Regions from separate parts of the Bradyrhizobium sp. IC3123 genome, predicted to be linked through region 1. Evidence: predicted binding sites of a transcription regulator. Region 1 holds the regulator's gene; each other region holds the start of a gene.
The links. The regulator LexA, encoded in region 1, represses DNA repair genes until DNA is damaged. The targets are predictions, from matches to a motif close to TGTTCNNNNTGTGTTCNG.
Positions count from the first base shown of each region.

Region 2: the regulator LexA is predicted to act here: its motif matches at 3,379-3,396, upstream of recA (recombinase RecA).
Region 3: the regulator LexA is predicted to act here: its motif matches at 2,276-2,293, upstream of I6F20_RS23305 (YifB family Mg chelatase-like AAA ATPase).
Region 4: the regulator LexA is predicted to act here: its motif matches at 2,637-2,654, upstream of I6F20_RS18315 (ImuA family protein).

Region 1 covers NZ_JADYVF010000001.1:929,674-934,596, reverse strand. The annotation lists gene I6F20_RS04640 (alpha-hydroxy acid oxidase) at 1-11, shown strand, start outside; gene I6F20_RS04635 (HAD family hydrolase) at 40-663, shown strand; gene I6F20_RS04630 (hypothetical protein) at 822-1,025, shown strand; gene I6F20_RS04625 (molybdopterin molybdotransferase MoeA) at 1,247-2,455, shown strand; gene lexA (transcriptional repressor LexA) at 2,632-3,333, shown strand; gene I6F20_RS04615 (hypothetical protein) at 3,719-4,153, shown strand; gene I6F20_RS04610 (GAF domain-containing protein) at 4,371-4,923, shown strand, end outside.
Region 2 covers NZ_JADYVF010000001.1:68,680-73,602, reverse strand. The annotation lists gene gcvP (aminomethyl-transferring glycine dehydrogenase) at 1-974, shown strand, start outside; gene I6F20_RS00400 (hypothetical protein) at 1,104-2,099, opposite strand; gene recA (recombinase RecA) at 2,199-3,287, opposite strand; gene I6F20_RS00390 (hypothetical protein) at 3,604-3,804, shown strand; gene I6F20_RS00385 (hypothetical protein) at 3,961-4,131, shown strand; gene I6F20_RS00380 (DUF2798 domain-containing protein) at 4,707-4,923, opposite strand, start outside.
Region 3 covers NZ_JADYVF010000007.1:143,655-148,577, forward strand. The annotation lists gene I6F20_RS23300 (hypothetical protein) at 104-571, opposite strand; gene I6F20_RS23305 (YifB family Mg chelatase-like AAA ATPase) at 680-2,218, opposite strand; gene I6F20_RS23310 (PilZ domain-containing protein) at 2,447-2,692, shown strand; gene I6F20_RS23315 (tetratricopeptide repeat protein) at 2,773-3,570, shown strand; gene I6F20_RS23320 (CpaE/TadZ family protein) at 3,690-4,923, opposite strand, start outside.
Region 4 covers NZ_JADYVF010000005.1:148,219-153,141, reverse strand. The annotation lists gene I6F20_RS18325 (UdgX family uracil-DNA binding protein) at 1-1,321, opposite strand, end outside; gene I6F20_RS18320 (putative DNA modification/repair radical SAM protein) at 1,321-2,556, opposite strand; gene I6F20_RS18315 (ImuA family protein) at 2,719-3,507, shown strand; gene I6F20_RS18310 (Y-family DNA polymerase) at 3,404-4,923, shown strand, end outside.

The sequences.
Region 1 (4,923 bases):
ATCGTTACTGACGCGCCATACTGAAGTGAAAAGGACGCAATGACATCGCTCTCTCCCGGCAGCGCGGATGCGCTGCTGTTCGACCTCGGGCGCGTTGTGCTCGACATCGACTTCTCCAAGGCGATCGCCTGCTGGGCGGGACATGCCGGCTGCCAGCCCGAGGCCATCATCGCGCGCTATGTGCGCGACGAGGCCTACCGGTTGCATGAGATGGGCAAGATCAGCGATGCGGACTATTTCGCCTCGCTGCGGTCCTCGCTCGGGATCGGCATCTCGGATGCGCAATTCCTGGAAGGCTGGAACGCGATTTTCGCCGGCGAGATGCCTGATATCGCCGAGCTGCTGCCGCGCGCGGCGAAGCAGATGCCGCTCTACGCCTTCTCCAACACCAATCGGCCGCACGTCAACCATTTCTCGAAGGAATATGCCGGTCTGCTCGGCCATTTCCGCGAGCTGTATCTGTCCTCCAGCATCGGCCTGCGCAAGCCGGATGCCGAGGCCTTCGACCATGTCGTGGCGGCGATCGGCGTGCCGGCCGAGCGCATCGTGTTCTTCGATGACCTCGCCGAGAACATCGAGGGAGCACGGGCGCGCGGGTTGACCGCCGTGCATGTCACCTCGCCGCGTGATGTCGGGAACGTATTGAAAGCACTGGGGATCTGAGCCGCGGGAAAGCCCGGAGCGCGCTCACTTGCCGGAACAAAAACCGCTGAAAATGTGGAACCTGATCACTTTGTGCATTTTTATACAGAGTTCCGGGAACGGAATACCACCCTTCGGACTCATGAGTCCGTTGGGACTTCTACATTGGACTGATCGACGTGCTGGGCAAGACCTATCTCACCAAGCAAGCCTCTCTCCTGCTCGAATTCGCCAGAACCACCTCGGATTCTGACCTCTCCGCCAAGCTGATCAGCAAGGCCGCCGACCTAAAATCCCAGGCGGACCCGCTGCCGGACAAGGATCAGGGTCCCAAGCCGCCCGACGTCGCGGACATCAGTCCGGGCGATCCGACGGGGCGTTGAACGATGTTGGCCGTGGCGCTCGTCATTCTCGTCCTTGCCATGGCAATCCTCGTTCCGGTCTGTCTCGCCTTCCGCATCATGCCGCGGCGGAGTTGAGCCGACCTCCTCCACCCCCTGCGACCATGCAGGATAGATCATCCCGCGTGCTGCTTTGCCTCACGGCTGCACTCGGCTAGAACTCTCGCCGCCCATTGACTGATGTGCTCAGCAGGAGTTCGCCCGTGGCCCTGATGCCGGTTTCTGACGCGCTTGCTGCGGTGTTGGCCGGCGTCGAGCCGCTGGCTGAACAGATGGTTTGCCTCGACGAGGCCTACCATCGTGTGCTCGCCCGCGATGTCGCGGCGCGGCGCACGCAGCCGCCGGAGGCGATGTCGGCGATGGACGGCTATGCCGTGCGCACGGCCGACGCGGCATACGATTCGAGGTTGACCGTCGTCGGCGAGGTCGCGGCGGGCCGGCCGTTCGCGGGAAGCGTCGGCCCCGGCGAAGCCGTGCGGATCTTCACCGGCGGCGTCGTTCCCGACGGCGCCGATGCCGTCGTGATCCAGGAGGACACGGCTGCCGACGGCAAACATGTCACGATCAAGGAAGCCGCCATTTTCGGCCGGCACATCCGCCCTGCAGGCGTCGACTTCCGCGAAGGCGACGTGCTGCTGCGCAAGGGAATCCGCCTCACCGAGCGCGATCTCGCCCTCGCCGCCGGAATGAATCATCCGCATCTCGCCATCATCCGCCGCCCGAGGGTTGCCGTTCTCGCCACCGGCGACGAGCTCGTGATGCCGGGCACCACGCCTGGTCGCGGCCAGATCGTCTATTCCAACGGCTATGCCCTGCATGCGCTCGCCCGCAGCGAGGGCGCCGAGACCATCGACCTCGGAATTGCCGCCGATACGCTGGAGGCGACGTCCGCCGGCATCCGCCGCGCGCGCGAGAGCGGCGCCGACATCCTGATCACGACCGGCGGTGCCTCGGTGGGCGACCACGACCTGGTCCAGCAGGCGCTCAAGGGCGAAGGCATCGCGATGGCGTTCTGGAAGATCGCGATCCGGCCGGGCAAGCCGATGATGCACGGTCGGATAGGCGCGATGCGCGTGATTGGCCTGCCCGGCAATCCCGTGTCGTCCTACGTGTGCGCCTTCCTGTTCATGGTCCCCTTGATTCGCGCCCTGTCGGGCCGTTCAGCGATTCATCATCGGCGCGAGCGCGCCGTGCTGGGCCGCGATCTCGCCGCCAACGACCAGCGCGAGGACTATCTGCGTGCGCGGCTGGAGGAGCGCGACGACGGCACGCGCGTCGCCCTTCCGGTCAGCCATCAGGACTCCTCCCTTCTTGCGAATCTCGCTGCGGCACAGGTACTTCTGGTGCGCGCACCGTTCGCGCCGAAGGCCGAGGCCGGCACGCCTTGCGAGGTGCTCCGGCTGCCCGTCTGAGCCGCCCAGCCACACGCATTCCGCGAGCTTGGCCGCGTTCACCATAAATTAAGCAGTTGCGGAACACATATCGAACATATAGTGTCCGTTCATGATTTGTTTCGAGGATGTAGCGGCTTAGTGCCGGCTTCATCGTGTCGGAATCGAACGACATCAACCGGGGGACTTTGGTCGAGATGTTGACGCGCAAACAATACGAGCTTCTGCGATTCATCAGCGAACGTCTGAAGGAAAGCGGCGTGCCGCCGTCCTTCGACGAGATGAAGGATGCGCTCGACCTGCGCTCGAAGTCAGGCATCCATCGCCTGATCACTGCGCTCGAGGAGCGCGGCTTCATTCGCCGCCTGCCCAACCGTGCCCGTGCCATCGAGGTGATCAAGCTGCCCGAGCTCCAGGCCGCCGCCGGCAATCGCCGTGGCTTCACCCCGAGCGTGATCGAGGGCAATCTCGGCAAGGTGCGCGCGAGCTCCAGCCCGCCCGCGGACGAGGGCGAGCGCCCCGTCGCGGTGCCCGTGATGGGCCGCATCGCCGCCGGCACGCCGATCGAGGCGCTGCAGACCCGCAGCCATACCATCAGCGTGCCGCCGGACATGCTCGGCTCGGGCGAGCACTACGCGCTCGAAGTGCGCGGCGATTCGATGGTCGAGGCCGGCATCCTCGACGGCGACATGGCGCTGATCCAGCGCAACGAGACCGCAAATACCGGCGACATCGTGGTGGCATTGATCGACGACGAGGAGGCCACGCTCAAGCGCTTCCGCCGCCGCGGCGCCTCGATCGCGCTCGAGCCCGCCAATGCCGCCTACGAGGTCCGCATTCTTCCGCCGAACCGCGTGAAGATCCAGGGCAAGCTGATCGGGCTTTACCGGAAGTACTGATACGGGAAACATCAAGCGCCGCGCGCGTTTCGATCGGCATCGGCGATCCAGGATCGGAGCGGATACTTGTCCGCTCCGGCTGGACGGTTTCTCTGGTTCTGCGCCGGCTGTCCGGTCCATCTTCCCGCGCGACATTCCCCCGCGCAGGCGCGCAGCCATTTCTGCTTCGCCGGTAGAGTTGTGCCGGCAGTGCTGATAGCTCCGGCCGAATGCAAGGACGCGAGGTTTGTTCCTATCGAATCCGGGAAAGATAATGTGATCGCGCGCTGCGGACGCGAGCCGCAGATTTGCCCATAACCGAGCAGAGCGTTGTATGCTTCCACTCTGATAGAGGCCTGCGCCTCGAAAGAGACGCGGGTCGCTATCCCAGCATGAGGAGCACCCGATGTGTGACTACAGCCTGCATGCCGTCGCGACGCGCCCCGCCGAAGTCGGCGAGACGATCGTCACGACAACCTTCCGCGGCACCTCGACGCGCGGTTTCGCTTCCGAAGCCGATCCCTCCGTCGCGGTCTGTCTGCTGCCGGGGACGGAGCTCGCTTTCGCCGACAATGTCCGCTACGACAACCGCTGGATCTGGACGCGCACCGTGAACTCTCGCGTCGGCAAGTTCGGCAAGATCGACCCGCACATTCCCGATCGCCATCATGACGCGATCGAATTCCCCGACGGCAAATACGTGCTGGTGACGCAGCTCGTCGAAGGCCAGCGCGCGACCGTGCTGCAATTGCCGGTGACGCAGCCAGCCCCCGAGCGCGAGCACAAGCCGCAGATCGTCGCCGACACGCGGCCCACGATCACGCGCCTGCCGATCGGCTGACGCCCTTCGGCCGACAGGCCGAGCCCGGGATTGAAATTGCCATCGCCGGCCGAGGCCGGCGAGCCCGGTAAGTTTGTGTTTCAGGACATTCGATCGGCGAGCCCACCGCCGCGCCTCGTCGTCGCACGAAGTTTGGGCCGTGCTGCCCGCATTTTGAACGTCCGCTCCGCAGCCAAATGACCGATGCTGTCGTGGTTTGAGGCGGCGGACACGCTCGATGAAGACCTTCATTCGCGTCGTTGAACTTTGGGTACCCGACCGGACGCGCATGCGGCTGGAATTCGGCGGCGGCCTCTACGACGATGGGCTGTCCGCGTTCAAAGCCGTCAGCGAAGAGCTGCACTTCGGATATGACGAGGGACTTCCAGGCAAGGCCTGGGCCTGTGGCCACCCCGTCATCCTCACGAAATTCGCCAACTCCTATTTCAAGCGGACCGATCAGGCCGCTGCGGCCGGCCTCACCTGCGGCGTGGCGGTGCCGGTGTTCGCGGGCGAATTCCTGCAAGCCGTGCTGGTGCTGTTCTGCGGCGACGACGAGGCGCATGTCGGCGCGATCGAACTCTGGCACAACGATCCTGATCTCTCGCATGAGATGGGGCTCGTCGATGGCTATTACGGCACCGCGGACATGTTCGAATTCAACTCCCGCCACACCAGATTTCCGCGCGGCTTCGGCCTGCCCGGACGCACCTGGAAGGCGGGCCTGCCGCTGATCATCAAGGACTTGCACGACGCCAAGAGTTTCCTGCGCTGGGAGGACGCCGCCAAGG
Region 2 (4,923 bases), 860 kb from region 1:
AGGCGGAGAAGCACGCGAACGACCTCGCAGCTGTCATGATCACCTATCCCTCGACCCACGGCGTGTTCGAGGAGCACATCCGCGAGATCTGCGACATCGTGCACGGCCATGGCGGCCAGGTGTATCTCGACGGCGCCAACCTCAATGCGCAGGTCGGCCTTTCCAGGCCCGGCGATTACGGCGCCGACGTCAGCCATCTCAACCTGCACAAGACCTTCTGCATCCCGCATGGCGGCGGCGGCCCCGGCATGGGCCCGATCGGCGTCAAGGCGCATCTCGCCCCGTTCCTCCCCGGCCACCCCGCGACGAAGGCAGACGCGCCGGTCGGTCCGGTCTCGGCCGCGCCGTTCGGTTCGGCGTCGATCCTTACCATCTCCTACATCTACATCCTGATGATGGGCGGTGAAGGCCTGAAGCGCGCCACCGAGATCGCGATCCTCAACGCCAATTACATCGCAGCGCGCCTCGATCCGCATTTCCCGGTGCTCTACAAGAACGAGAAGGGACGCGTCGCGCATGAGTGCATCGTCGATCCGCGTCCGCTGAAGACGACGAGTGGCGTCACCGTCGACGACATCGCAAAGCGCCTGATCGATTACGGCTTCCACGCCCCGACCATGAGCTTCCCGGTACCGGGCACGCTGATGATCGAGCCGACCGAATCGGAATCCAAGGCCGAGCTGGATCGTTTTTGCGACGCCATGATCGCGATCCGCAAGGAAATCGCCGAGGTCGAGGCCGGTCGCTTTGAGATCGCAGCCTCGCCCTTGCGCCACGCCCCGCACACCGTGCACGACATCGCCGACGACGATTGGAAGCGCGCCTACACCCGCACGGAGGGTTGCTTCCCCGACGGCGTCTCGCGCTCTGACAAATATTGGTGCCCCGTCGGCCGCGTCGACAACGTCTATGGCGACCGCAACCTCGTGTGCTCCTGCCCGCCGGTGAGCGATTACGCAGAAGCTGCGGAGTAGGATGTGCAGGGTGGGTTAGCCTCGCGGCTGCGCAAAGCGCAGTCCGCGACGCGTAACCCACCACTTCTGCGTCCGCTGAACCGAACGGTGGTGGATTACGCCTTCGGCCCTACGGCACTGCGTGCGCCGCTAGGGCGCAATCAACAACCGGCGCTCGCCATCCCACCGCCAAAGCCGTTCATTGGTGAGCAGCGTGCCGCCCCACCAACGTCGAATCGGATTGTGGCGACGGAAATCTTCGCGGCCTTCCAGAACCGCTTTGCCAAATTCAGTCAGCGACAACCGGCTCCGACGATAGGCGGCGTTGCGACCTCGCGCATCGTGCGGGGCGAGCGTCGCGAGTTTCGGATCGAGACCTGCGACCGCCGGCATCGGGCCCGACGCAAGCCCTTCGAGCAACGGACCCAGCTCCCACTGGTCGAACACGCGCGTTTCGAGCAGCCCGCCCGGCTGAAACAGTTCTTTTGTACGGTTGTGCCCCCTTGCAATCAGCTCGATAAGCCGCGCCTCCGTCGCGCCCAATCCGGTGATTGGTGACGGCAGTTCAGCTAGCAACGCTTCCAGAGCCGGCTTCAGGAAAGGTAGCCTGGGTAAATCCCTTGTCAGCAACCCGAAGCAAAGTTCAGGCGTCGGCGCCCGATACGCCTCCCAGGCCATGTTGGCTATCTCGAAGTCGCACTCTGCGATCTCCGATTCCCGCACCGTACGATCGCGAAGTTGCGGGCCGTCCGCTTCGCGCAGATCGAAATTGACTCGTCGCAGTCTAAGACAATGGGTGATCGATGGATGGGACCGCAAATAGTCCAGGATCCAGATCAGTTGCAATTGACTGTTAGGCTCAGGGTCGAACCACAGCTCGATGAACTCGACGCCATAGGTCTCGCAAAACCAAACCAGGCCAGTCTCCTTGTGCGCGAGACCGGTCTGAGGCAACCGGCCAACAAGATCGGACCACCGCACCTCCGGATCGCCCCTGTAATAGCCTCCCGTAAGATAGTCCTCGAGGTGGTGCGACGTAGGCAACGGCCCCCAAACGAACCGAAAGATCAACGGGACGACCATGTCAGCACGACCGGCATAGGTGAGACCAACGCCGGACGAACTAGTCAGAATCACACGCTTCATCGTCGACGCGCCCTCACGCAACACGAAACGGGCACCGAAGACGTCGGCAACTCAACGTCCTCAGTGCCCGCTCCTCGCGAAAAATTTTCGCGTTAGGTCTTACTCGTCCGCCGGCTCCTCGCCGTCGGCGTCGCGCTCCGGCGTGCCGGCCAGGATCTGCTCGGCGATCAGGCCGGAGTTCTGGCGGATCGCGGTCTCGATCTTGGCGGTGATGTCGGGGTTGCCTTTCAGGAACGCCTTGGCGTTCTCGCGGCCCTGGCCGAGGCGCTGGCTGTCATAGGAGAACCAGGCGCCGGACTTCTCGACGATGCCGGCCTTGACGCCGAGATCGAGGATCTCGCCCATCTTGGAGACGCCCTCGCCGTACATGATGTCGAACTCGACCTGCTTGAACGGCGGGGCCAGCTTGTTCTTGACCACCTTGACGCGCGTGGTGTTGCCGACCACCTCGTCGCGCTCCTTGATCGCGCCGATGCGGCGGATGTCGAGGCGGACGGAGGCGTAGAATTTCAGCGCATTGCCGCCGGTGGTGGTTTCCGGCGAGCCGTACATCACACCGATCTTCATGCGGATCTGGTTGATGAAGATCACCATCGTGTTGGATTTGTTGATGGAGGCCGTGAGCTTGCGCAGCGCCTGGCTCATCAACCGTGCTTGAAGTCCCGGCAGCGCATCGCCCATCTCGCCCTCGAGCTCGGCCTTCGGCACCAGCGCCGCCACCGAATCGACCACGAGAACATCGACCGCGCCCGAGCGCACCAGGGTGTCGCAGATCTCCAGCGCCTGCTCGCCGGTGTCGGGCTGCGAGATCAGGAGCTCGTCGATGTTGACGCCGAGCTTGCGGGCATAGACCGGATCGAGCGCGTGCTCGGCATCGATGAAGGCGCAGATGCCACCCTTCTTCTGCGCTTCCGCCACCGTATGCAGCGCCAGCGTGGTCTTGCCGGACGATTCCGGCCCGTAGATCTCGACGATGCGCCCCTTGGGCAGGCCGCCGATGCCGAGCGCGATATCGAGCCCGAGCGAGCCGGAGGACACCGCCTCGATGTCCATGGAGCGGTCGTTCTTGCCGAGCTTCATCACCGAGCCCTTGCCGAACTGCCGCTCGATCTGGGAGAGCGCGGCGGCCAGAGCTTTACTCTTGTCCATGGAGGATCCTTCGACGATACGCAGGGCAGTTGCGGACATTGGGTCGTGCTCCTTATGGCGAGGATTCGCGTGAGGGACAAACGGTTGCGAGGCAGCTCGGCGATAAAAGCAATGTACCCCATTTGTTCTAGGTTCGCAATATGTTCTTTTGCCCGATTTTGACTGGACCAGGAGACAACGGAGCTGGTCGAACCGGCCATGCTGGACGTCACGCCGTCCGCACTGCGTGCACAACTGAACAGACGCGGATCCATTTCTGGATCCTAATGCATCATCACCGCGCGGACCCTGGCCACTATCGGTGATGAGAACGCTGACCTCGCGCTCCCGCCTCCTCGCAAGGAAAGAGCGCGCCATGTTGAAGCGACGACGTTTCAAGCAGCAACTGACCCTTCAGGACCGGCTGTCGGCATGGGTGAAGCAGGTCCGCGAGCAGGCGTCCAAGCTACCTCCCGGGCCGGAGCGGGACGCGCTGCTCAAGAAGGCGCGCCAGGCCGACGTTGCCAATCATCTGAACGATTGGGTCAAATCGCCAGGGCTGCAGCCGCCGAAATAGCCGGGCCTGCGCCGGGTTCCTCGAAGCGAACATGACCGGGATCAACGACGCGCGACCGGGGCGCCGTCATGTTTCCGTAATCCTACGGCACCGAACCTTTTCGCGGTCTCGGGCCTTCTGTGGGGATGGGACCGCAACTTTTGGGGATCTCTGGTCATGACGAACAACGACACGCACCACGACACGCTGAGGCGAAAGCCGCTGCTGGACGCCGCCCACGAGGAGATGGTGAAGTTCGAGCGCAAGGAAAACGAGTTCCGCAAGAAGGACCGCGAAGAGCGCGCCGCCGAGCTCCGTCTGCCGCTGAACGAGATCAAGGTTCATTAGGCACTGCCAGGACCGCCGTCCGGAGCGGGCCAGGCCCGCCCGCGATGCGGCACTCCGCTCTGTTCCTTGCCCGGAACCCCCGATCGGTATCGCCGGTCGGGGCGCCGCGACCGCGGATGCACCAGGTAGCTAAATACTACCAGCAACCCCTTGGCGAAGCGATGAAATCGCCAGGACCCCTACTGTGCATGGGGTTGTTTTGCCACTTTTGAGAGGCAAGGCGCGCCGGCGCCTTCGATAGGACGGCCCAGCACGTCAGTTCCGTCTGCAGCAGCGCCTGCTAGAGCACCGCCAGCAGAACCAGACCTATCACCAGCACGACGAAGCCAGCCGCCGTCGCGGCGGCGAATGACCGCTCTACGTTATCCATATGATGCCACCCCGTTTCCGGTGCGCCACGTTTCCCCCATGGCTGCGCCGAACGGATAAAATCTTGCCGACGGGTGTGTCCGCAGTGGTGCGGACGGATGTCGAAATTGGGACCGGTACGGGGCCAGTGTGCGGCCTTTCGATCGCGCACCTGCCGGCGGTTCGCCTGTCAGGCTGTCGTCAGCCAGCCGGCTAGGGTCGCCCGGCTACCGGCCAGCGCGGGGCTCCTGCTCCTCCTGCGTCAGGCGCAGCGAGAAGGCGCGGATCGCGGGCGCCGCCAGCAGCACGACCGGCAGCATCGCGGCCCATGCGATCAGCCAGGACACCATCCAGTGCCGCACGAAGAGCATCGGGCTGCCGGCGGGAAAGCTGGCGATCCCCGCCGCGATCAGCGAGGTCAGCCCGGACTGGATGATGCCGAAG
Region 3 (4,923 bases), on a different contig from region 1:
GATCCGGACCCGAAGGGCCGCGTTAGCGAAAAGTGTGCAGCGGTTTTCCTTCGCGACAAACGCGGAACGCGTTTGCGCGGAGATCATGCTCAAACACAAAGCTCTAAAGCGATGCCGCTTGGAAGCGGCCATGGCCGCCGCGGGCGCCGACGATCAGCGCCGCCGCCTCGCGCGGCGAGAACGTCTTTGAGCGCACATAGATGCGGTAATCCGCCGGTCCTTCGCTGGAGAGATAGACCACCTGGCCGCCGTCGACCGGCTGCGCGGCGATCGAGACGAGACGCGTCGAAGGGCTGGCCTGGCAGGTGTCAGGCTCGGAGCCGAGGCCGTCGTCGACCACGGCAAAATCCGCGGCGTCGGCATCCTCGGTGATCTGGACCCGCACCGTTGCCCGCGCGGGATCGTCGGTGAAGGCGACATGCACGCCGGCGGTCCAGAACAGCGAGGTGAGCTCGACCGATGTGTCGCCCAGCGCGATGCAGGGATGCGACACCGATCCGATCTCGGCGCGGGCGAACACCGCAGCCGCCAACAGGGGAACAGCCGAGGCCAGGAACTTGAAACGCAACATGACGCTCTACTCGCTAGGCCCCGGGAACTCACAACCGAAACGCGTCGGGCCTTATGGTTTGCAGAGCGTAAAGGAAAGTCGTTACCGCCGGGTTGATGCGCGGAATGATCAAGCCAGCTGGCGCACATCCTCCGCGAGTGCGCGGTACGACAGCGCTTCGGCGAGGTGCAGCCGGCCGATCTTGTCGGCATGGTCGAGGTCGGCCAGCGTGCGCGCCACCCGCAGCACGCGGTGATAGCCGCGCGCCGACAGGCGCATGGTCTCCGCGGCGTCGCGCAGCAGCTTGGCGCCTTGCGCATCCGGCTTTGCGATCTCCTCCAGCACGGAGGCGGGGGCTTCAGCATTGGTGCGGACATGGGGCAGGCCTGCATCCGCATAGCGCGCCAGCTGGATGTCGCGCGCCGCCGCCACGCGGGCGGCGACCTCAGCTGATCCTTCCGACGGCGGCGGCAGGATCAGGTCGGCGGCGGTCACCGCCGGCACCTCGATGCGCAGATCGATGCGGTCCATCAGCGGACCGGAGATGCGCGCCTGGTAATCGCCGGTGCAGCGGTCGATGCGGCCGCGCTTGCAGGCATAGCCAGGCTCGAACGCATTGCCGCAGCGGCAGGGATTCATCGCCGCGACCAGCATGAAGCGGGCAGGGTAGGTGACGCGATGATTGGCGCGCGACACCGCGACCTCGCCGTTCTCCAGCGGCTGGCGCAGCGAATCCAGCACGCGCGGATCGAACTCCGGCAATTCGTCGAGGAACAGCACGCCCTGATGTGCCAGCGAGATCTCGCCGGGCTTGGCGCGCGCGCCGCCGCCGGTGAGCGCGGCCATGCTGGCGGAATGGTGCGGCGAGCGGAACGGGCGCCGCGCCGTCAGCGCGCCGCCTTCGATCTCGCCGGCGACCGAGGCGATCATGGAGACCTCGAGCAGCTCGCTCGGCGACAGCGGTGGCAGGACCGAGGGCAGGCGCGCGGCCAGCATCGATTTGCCCGCGCCCGGCGCGCCGATCATGAGCAGGTGGTGCCCGCCGGCGGCCGCGATCTCGAGTGCGCGCTTGGCGCTTTCCTGGCCCTTGATGTCGCGCAGGTCGAGGGTCGAGGCGGCGGCCTCGTGCACCTTCGGCGTCGGCCGCGACAGCACCTGGGTGCCCTTGAAATGGTTGGCGATCTGGATCAGCGAGTGTGCGGCAATGATCTGGATGTCCGGGCTCGCCCACGCCGCCTCGGAGCCGCAGGACGCCGGGCAGATCAGTCCTTCCTCGCGCATATTGGCGCCGATCGCGGCGGGAAGGACGCCGGCCACCGGCGCGATCGAGCCGTCGAGGCCGAGCTCCCCGAGCACGGTGAAGCCGGTCAGCGCATCCGGCGGGATCGCACCGATCGCGGCCATCAGCCCGAGCGCGATCGGCAGGTCGTAATGGCTGCCCTCCTTCGGGAGGTCCGCCGGAGCCAGATTGACGATGATCCGCCGCGCCGGCAGCGCCAGCCCCGAGGCGATCAGCGCCGAGCGCACCCGCTCGCGCGCCTCCGACACCGCCTTGTCCGGCAAGCCGACGATGGCAAAGGCCGGCAGGCCAGGCGCGACCTGCACCTGCACGTCGACCGCGCGGGCCTCGATCCCCTCAAAGGCGACGGTAGAAACCCGCTGAACCATGCCGAACCAGCCTGCCCATTGCTGCAATTAGGGGTAGCAGAGCGCGGCCGTTTCCGCAAGAACAATACGGGAACAATCGCTTGGCGGCCGGTCAAATCCTAACCAATCGTAAACGCAGCCCAGACACTACGTCTCGAATGCCGCCTTCTCTCCTCAGCACATTCCAACGAATGTCCGCTACTCCTAGGGCTGCGGGATGGGCCGTGGTCTAACGGGTGAACAGTTCAAATGCTTGCAAATCGCCGGAGAAGCGAACGTCGGGTGTGCAGCCGCCTCGCCAAGATCCATTTTGGCGCGGGCTCGCTGCCGCGGGATTGCACGATCACGGACATTTCGGATGGCGGCGTGAAAGTGGTGGCGGAATTTCTGGAAGTGCCGCCGCAATTCACCATCATCTTCGCGCCTGATTATTCCCGCCAATGCCGCCTGCGCTGGCGCATCGGCTGCGAATTCGGCGCCGAGTTCGTCGACTGAACCTCAACAGGCGCGCCTCCTTAACGGGACTTTAGCGTTAATGGGTAAGCATCTCTGATCAGTTGCCGAGTGATCAGAGTATGCCCAAGCGTTCGTTCCTCGCCTTATCCCCGGCGGGATATCTGTGTTCCGCCGTCCTGATCCTCGCCCTCGGCGGCTGTCAGACGGCCGGCATCGACGACGTCACCGGTGCGCTCGGCGGCAAGCGGGAGTCCGCCGCCAGGTTTGACGGCAAGTCCGACAGCAAGGCCGACCCCACGCCGGAGATGGACGCACTTCGCGAGCGTTATCGCGCCAAGCCGAGCGATCCCGCCATTGCTCTCGAATACGGCAAGGCGCTGCGTGGCAGCGGCCAGCGCGCGCAGGCGGTCGCAGTGCTGGAGCAGGCCGTGCTCGCCCGTCCTGGCAACAAGGCGCTGCTCGCCGGCTACGGCCGCGCGCTCGCCGACAACGGCAATTTCCAGCAGGCCTTCGACGTCCTCGGCCGGGCGCATTCGCCCGAGGATCCCGATTGGCGCATCCTGTCGGCGCAGGGCGCTGTGCTCGACCAGCTCGGCCGCAACGAGGAAGCCCAGCAATATTACGCTGCGGCGTTGAAGATCGTGCCGAACGAGCCGACCGTGCTGTCCAATCTCGGCCTGTCCTACATGCTGCAGAATAATCTATCGAAGGCCGAACAGGTGCTCGGCCGCGCCCATCAGCGCAATCAGAACGATGCGCGGGTCCGCGCCAATCTGGCGCTCGTGCTGGGATTGCAGGGTCGCGAGGCCGAGGCCGAAATCCTCGTCAAGGCAGATCTGCCGCCGGACCAGGCCGCGGCCAAGGTCGCGGCGCTGAAGCAGCTGCTGGCGAAAAAGCAGCAGCGGGCGGACAGGTAGTCCGCCCTAGAGCATGATCCGGACCCGAAGGGCCGCGTCAGCGCAAAGTGTGAAGCGGTTTTCCCTCGCGACAAACGCGGAAGGCGTTTGCGCGGAGATCATGCTCAAATAAGCCGCGCCTACGACGCCTTGCGATGCGGGGCCGAGCTGCGTCCTGACTTGCCCTTCAGCTTCTTCAAAAGCGGCTCGAGCAGCGAGCGCTTCGGCTTCTTCACCTCGCCGCGGCCGGCGAGGCGGTTCGCCATATTCTGGAACAGAACGGTGGTGCGGTGGGTCCTGGAGACCTCCGCGATCATCTGGCCGTTATTGGCCGCGGTCGAGAACAGTTTCGAATCGAACGGGATCACCGCGATCGGCTGGCTCTCCATGGTCTTGGCGAAGGCCTTGACCTCGATCTCCGCACGCTTGTGCATGCCGACCTGGTTGAGGCAGTACAGCGGCGGCCGGTCGTTCGGTCGCGCCGCCTTCAGCACGCTCAGCATGTTCTTGGTGTTGCGTAGATTGGCGAGATCGGGCTCGGCCACGATCACGATGTCGTCGGCGTTCACCAGCGCGCGCCGGGTCCAGCCGGACCATTGATGGGGCACGTCGAGCACGATGCAGGGCGTCGTCATGCGCAGCGTGTCGAACACGGCATCGAAGGCTTCAGCACCGAAATCGTAGACGCGGTCGAGCGTGGCGGGCGCCGCCAGGAGGCTGAGGCGATCGGTGCATTTGGCGAGCAGGCGCTCCATCAGCGCCGTGTCCGGCCGGTCCTGCGACAGCACCGCGTTGGCGATGCCCTGCACCGGATCCTGGTTGTAGTCGAGGCCCGCGGTGCCGAAGGCGAGGTCGAGATCGATCACGACGGAATCGAGCGAGAGATCGCGGGCGATGGTCCAGGCCAGATTATGCGCGACGGTGGACGCGCCGACGCCGCCTTTGGCGCCGACCACGGCGATGACGCGGCCGGTGATGATGGCTTCCGAGGCCGAGAACAGGCTGCAGATCGAGCGGACCACGTCGATGGTTTCGACCGGGCCGACCACGTAGTCGTTGACGCCGCGGCGCACCAGCTCGCGATAGGGCGCGGTGTCGCTGGGGCTACCGATCACGACCACGCGTGTGCCGGGATCGCAGACGCCGGCGAGGTCGTCCAGTCCTTCGAGGATGTCGCGCGTGCCGTCGGACTCGATGACGATCACGTTCGGCGTCGGCATCGATTCATAGGCTTCGATCGCCGCGGCGAGGCCGCCATCCTTGGCGCTGAGATGGGCCTTGGCGAGCCGGCGGTCCTGGCCAGCCGCGGTCACCGCCTTGAGCGTCTGCTCGGTCTCGCAGAAGGCTTGCACCGAAATGCGAGGAACCGGGGCG
Region 4 (4,923 bases), on a different contig from region 1:
CCGTCACGAGCGCTTTGCGGCCTTCGGGAAGATCGATCAACCGGCCGCGGTTCTTCCCGATGGGGGTGATCTTGCCGAACACGCTTTGCGCGGCGGTGGCGCCCATCGCCACGATGAGATCCGGTTGGATTGTCGAAACTTCCCGCTCATACCATTGCCGGCACGCCCGGATTTCAGGTGTGTTCGGCTTCTGGTGCAGGCGGATCTTTCCGCGCGGCACGAATTTGAAGTGCTTCACCGCGTTGGTGACATAGACCTTCTTGCGGTCGACGCCGGCCTCCTCCAGTGCGCGATCGAGCATTTGCCCGGCCGGGCCGACGAAGGGATGGCCGGCGAGGTCTTCCTTGTCGCCGGGCTGCTCGCCGACCAGCATGATGTTGGCATTCTCAGGCCCTTCGCCGAACACGGTCTGTGTCGCGTCCTTGTAGAGATGGCAGGCGCGGCAATGCGCGGCCTCCTCGCGGAGCGTTTCGAGATCGTCGGCAGTTGACTTGCGTTTCATCGGAGCCTCCGGCCGCTTCTGAGGCTTGTGCGGGTCGGTTGCGGCATTGGCGATCATGGCGCCGGTCATGCGCTCGGCGTCCTCGATCAAGGGCTTAATGATCGAAGCCTCGGGCAGGTTCCTCCAATACTTCTTCGGCATCTCGGCCTGCATCGCCTTCACCTTGAGCCGGGCCGGATTGAAGATGCTGGCATAGTAGCGCCGCCAGGTTTCCTCCAGCCGGTCTTCGCCCGGCGCCTCGCTCTTGCTGACGCCCGGCGTGAACGAGAGCGCATGGCCGTCCCAATGCGCGCAGAGGTCCGGCGTCAGGATCGACCAGGGCATGTCGGCAAAGCGCTTGGCGAAGAACGGCGCGGCGAGCTCGACGACGTGATGCTCCGGCTCGAACCAGGCGACGTAGTGCGCCTGGCGTTCCCGGCCGATCTCGCGGAAGCGCACGAAGGCATGCATCTTGTGCTCGTCGCGATAGACCGCTTTCGCCATGGCCGTGACAAGCGCGACATCGGGGTCGGTCGCGACCTCGATGAGATCGTGATTTTCCTTCAGCCGGAACAGCAAGCGATAGAGGATCGCAAAGCGCTCGCCGTCGCGATGCAGGATCGCCGCCTTGGCAAGCTCGACGAATTTTGCCGAGACGGTGAACGTGCCGTCGTTCACCTCGAGGATCGGAGACGGCGAGGACGGTGCGAACAGCTCGGCTTCGTGGCCCTGCACGGTCCAGGTGACCGCGCCGGGCGGCACGTGATGGAGCACGAGGCTGCGCGCGGCTTTGCGCCAGCCGTCGAAATCGGTTTCGGTGTCGAGCATGATGTACTGCATCAGAAGCCAAATCCCAGTTGCGTTGCTTTCGGCTTGAACCGTTCGATCAACCCGGCGGCATCGAGACGATGCGGTGAGGGGCGGTGATCGCTGAGGACGATGAACGGCAGCGCCTTGTTGCGGGGCACATGCAGCCGCGCGAGATCGGCGAGGCGGATCGTGGTGGTGCGCCGCGTCGCGATGATGCGTTCGACCGTCCTGGTGCCGAAGCCCGGAACGCGCAGCAGCTCCTCGCGGCTGGCGCGGTTGACGTCGAGCGGGAAGCGGTCGCGGTGGCGCAGCGCCCAGGCCAGCTTGGGATCGATGTCGAGCGGCAGCATCGCGCTGTCGTCGACGATTTCGCCAACGTCGAAGCCGTAGAACCGCATCAGCCAGTCGGCCTGGTAGAGCCGGTGCTCGCGCAGCAGCGGCGGCGCGCGCAGGGGCAGCGCGCGGCTGGCATCGGGGATCGGGCTGAAGGCGGAGTAATAGACGCGCCGCAGCCGGTAGGCGCCGTAGAGATTGGCGCTGGTGTGGAGAATGGTGTGATCGGAGGCGCTATCTGCGCCGACGATCATCTGCGTGCTTTGTCCGGCGGGCGCGAAGCGCTGCGGTTTGGCCTTCGTCTTGGCGCTGCGGCTCTCCTCGGCCTCGTCCAGCTTCAGCCGCAGCCGGCCCATGGTGCGGCGGATCGCGCGCACGTCCTTCTCCGGCGCGAATTGCTGCAGGCTCGTCTCCTCAGGCATCTCGATGTTGATCGAAAGGCGGTCGGCATATTTGCCGGCCTCGGCGATCAGCGCGTCGTCGGCCTCGGGAATGGTCTTCAGATGGATGTAGCCGCGGAAATGATGCTCCTCGCGCAGCTTTCGCGCGACGCTCACCACTTGCTCCATCGTGTAATCAGGGCTGCGGATGATGCCGGAGGAGAGGAACAGGCCCTCGATGTAATTGCGCCGGTAGAAGTCGAGCGTGAGCTTGACCAATTCGTCGATGGTGAAGCGGGCGCGTGGGACGTTCGAGGAGGCGCGGTTGACGCAATAGAGGCAATCGTAATTGCAGGCGTTGGTCAGCAGCACCTTGAGCAGGGAGATGCAGCGTCCGTCCGGCGCGTAGGAATGGCAGATGCCCATGCCCGGCGCGGTCGAGCCCATGCCCTTGCCGTCGGTGGAATCCCGCTTCTCGGTGCCGCTGGAGGCGCAGGATGCGTCGTATTTGGCGGCGTCCGCCAGAATCTCCAGCTTGCGTTGTACGTCCATGTTTGAATCTCTTTGATTCCACTCATGAATCTTTGGATGCGCCAATTCGATTGACTCTGCCGGCGCCGTTAGCTTTATATTAGAACATATCATGAACAAATGAGCCAGCCGCTGGTTCTCTTTTTGAGAGCCATCGGCAATCACCTCTGAGGAGCGGCGAGCATGAGCGGCGCACGTATGAGCGCGCTTGCGACCTTGCGTAGCCAGATCGAGCGCATCGAGACGGCGGAGGTCGTGCATCCGCGCGATCGCATCGCGCTCGGCCATGGCGCGGCCGACGCCGCGCTGAAGGGCGGGCTCGCGCGCGCGGCGATCCACGAGGTGTTTTGTGAGGGGCGTCAGGGCGCGGCCGCGACGGGCTTTGTCATGGGCCTTGCGCGACGCGTGAGCGCGTGCCGGCCGCTATTGTGGGTGCGGCAGGATTTTTCGGAGTTCGAAACCGGTGCGTTGTCGATGAGTGGGCTTGCCGAGCTCGGCCTCGATCCGCGCCCTGTGGTGATGGTGCGCGCCGCCGATGTCGAGAGCGCGTTGCGCACCTCGGCCGATGCGCTCGCCTGCGATGCGCTCGGCGCCGTCGTGCTTGAGCTCTGGGGCGAGACCAGGCAGTTCGATCTGGTGGCGAGCCGCAAGCTGACGCTGGCCGCGCAAGGCTCCGGTGTCACCGGCCTCTTGCTGCGGATGGCCGCGCAGCCGCTGCCTTCGACCGCGGAGACACGATGGATGCTGCGTGCGGCGCATTCGCCGCCGGACTCGGTGTGGAGTGCCTGGGGCGCGCCGGTGTTCGATGCCGAGCTCTTGCGCAATCGTCATGGCCCCTGCGGCCGGTGGATCATGGAATGGAATTGTGATGAGTGCCAGTTCAGTGAACCGTCGACGTATCCTCAGCCTGTGGCTGCCGCGCCTGCCCATCGACAGGATCCAGCGGTTCCTTGGCAGCGCCGGGCTGGGTAAAACCAACCATGAGCCGAGCATTGTCGTCATCAAGGACAACAATGCGCTGGTGATCCATGCGCTGGACGAGGCCGCCGAGCGCCTCGGCCTGTATATCGGCCAACCGCTGGCCAATGCGAGGGCGATGTGCCCGGACTTGCGTGTGTTCGACGCCGATACCGTGGCCGATGCGAAGACGCTCAGCGATATCGCCGATTGGTGTGACCGCTTCACGCCGTTGGTGGCGCTCGATCCGCCGCACGGGCTGTTCCTGGACATCACCGGCTGTGCGCATTTGTTCGGCGGCGAGGCCGCGCTGTTGCGGACATTGGTCCGGGCGCTCGACCGGCAAGGCTTTGCCGTCAGCGCGGCGATCGCGGGCACCTCGGTCTGCGCCCGCACGCTGACGCGGCAGGTATCCGGCACCATTGTGGCCGATGGCGGCGAGGCGGAGGCGATCAGGTCGTTTCCAGTCTCCGCGCTCGGTGCGGGTGAAGCCATCACCACCGGCCTGCGCCGTGCCGGGCTGAAGACCATCGGCGACGTCGCCTCGCGCAGCGCCTCCGAGATCACGGCGCGGTTCGGCGCGCGCTTCTCCACGCTGCTCGCCCATGCGCTGGGGCAGGGTGATGCGCCGATCAGCCCGCGCAAACCGCTGCCCGATTACATCGTCGAGAAGCGCTTTGCCGAGCCGATCGCAACCGACACCATGATCGCGATGACGCTGTCGCGGCTCGCCGACACGTTGATCGCGTCCATGGAGAAGCAGGGCAAAGGCGCGCGGCGGCTTGAAGCGGCGTTCTTCCGCACCGATGGTGTGGTGCGTACGATTACGGTCGAGACCGGGCGTCCGGTGACGCGAAGCGCCGTGGTCGACCGCTTGTTCCGCGAGCGGCTCGATGCCCTCGCCGATCCCCTCGATCCCGGTTTCGGCTTCGACATGGTGCGGTTGTCGGCGAGCCGCACCGAGATCGTGGTGCAGGAGCAGCGCGATCTCGATGCCCATGTCCACGACAATGACGAACTCGCGGCGCTGATCGACCGCATCGCCGCGCGGATCGGCGGTAGGCGTGTCGTCGTGCACCTGCCGCAGGATACCCACATCCCCGAAAGCGCGGTGCTGGCCGCATCGGCGCAGCATCATCTCGCTGCTGCCATGCAGGCCGAATGGCCGGCGCGCGTCGCGAGCGAGCCGCCGCTGCGTCCCTTGCGGCTGTTCGACAAGCCGGAGCCGATCAAGGTGCCGTTCGCGACCGTGCCCGATGGCCCGCCGCATCAATTCACCTGGCGGCGGGCACTGCATGCGGTGGTGCGGGTCGAGGGGCCCGAGCGCATCGCGATGGAATGGTGGCGGCAGGACGGCAAGCAGCTGACACGGGATTATTTCCGCATCGAGGATGCCGAGGGCCTGCGCTTCTGGATCTTTCGCGACGGTCT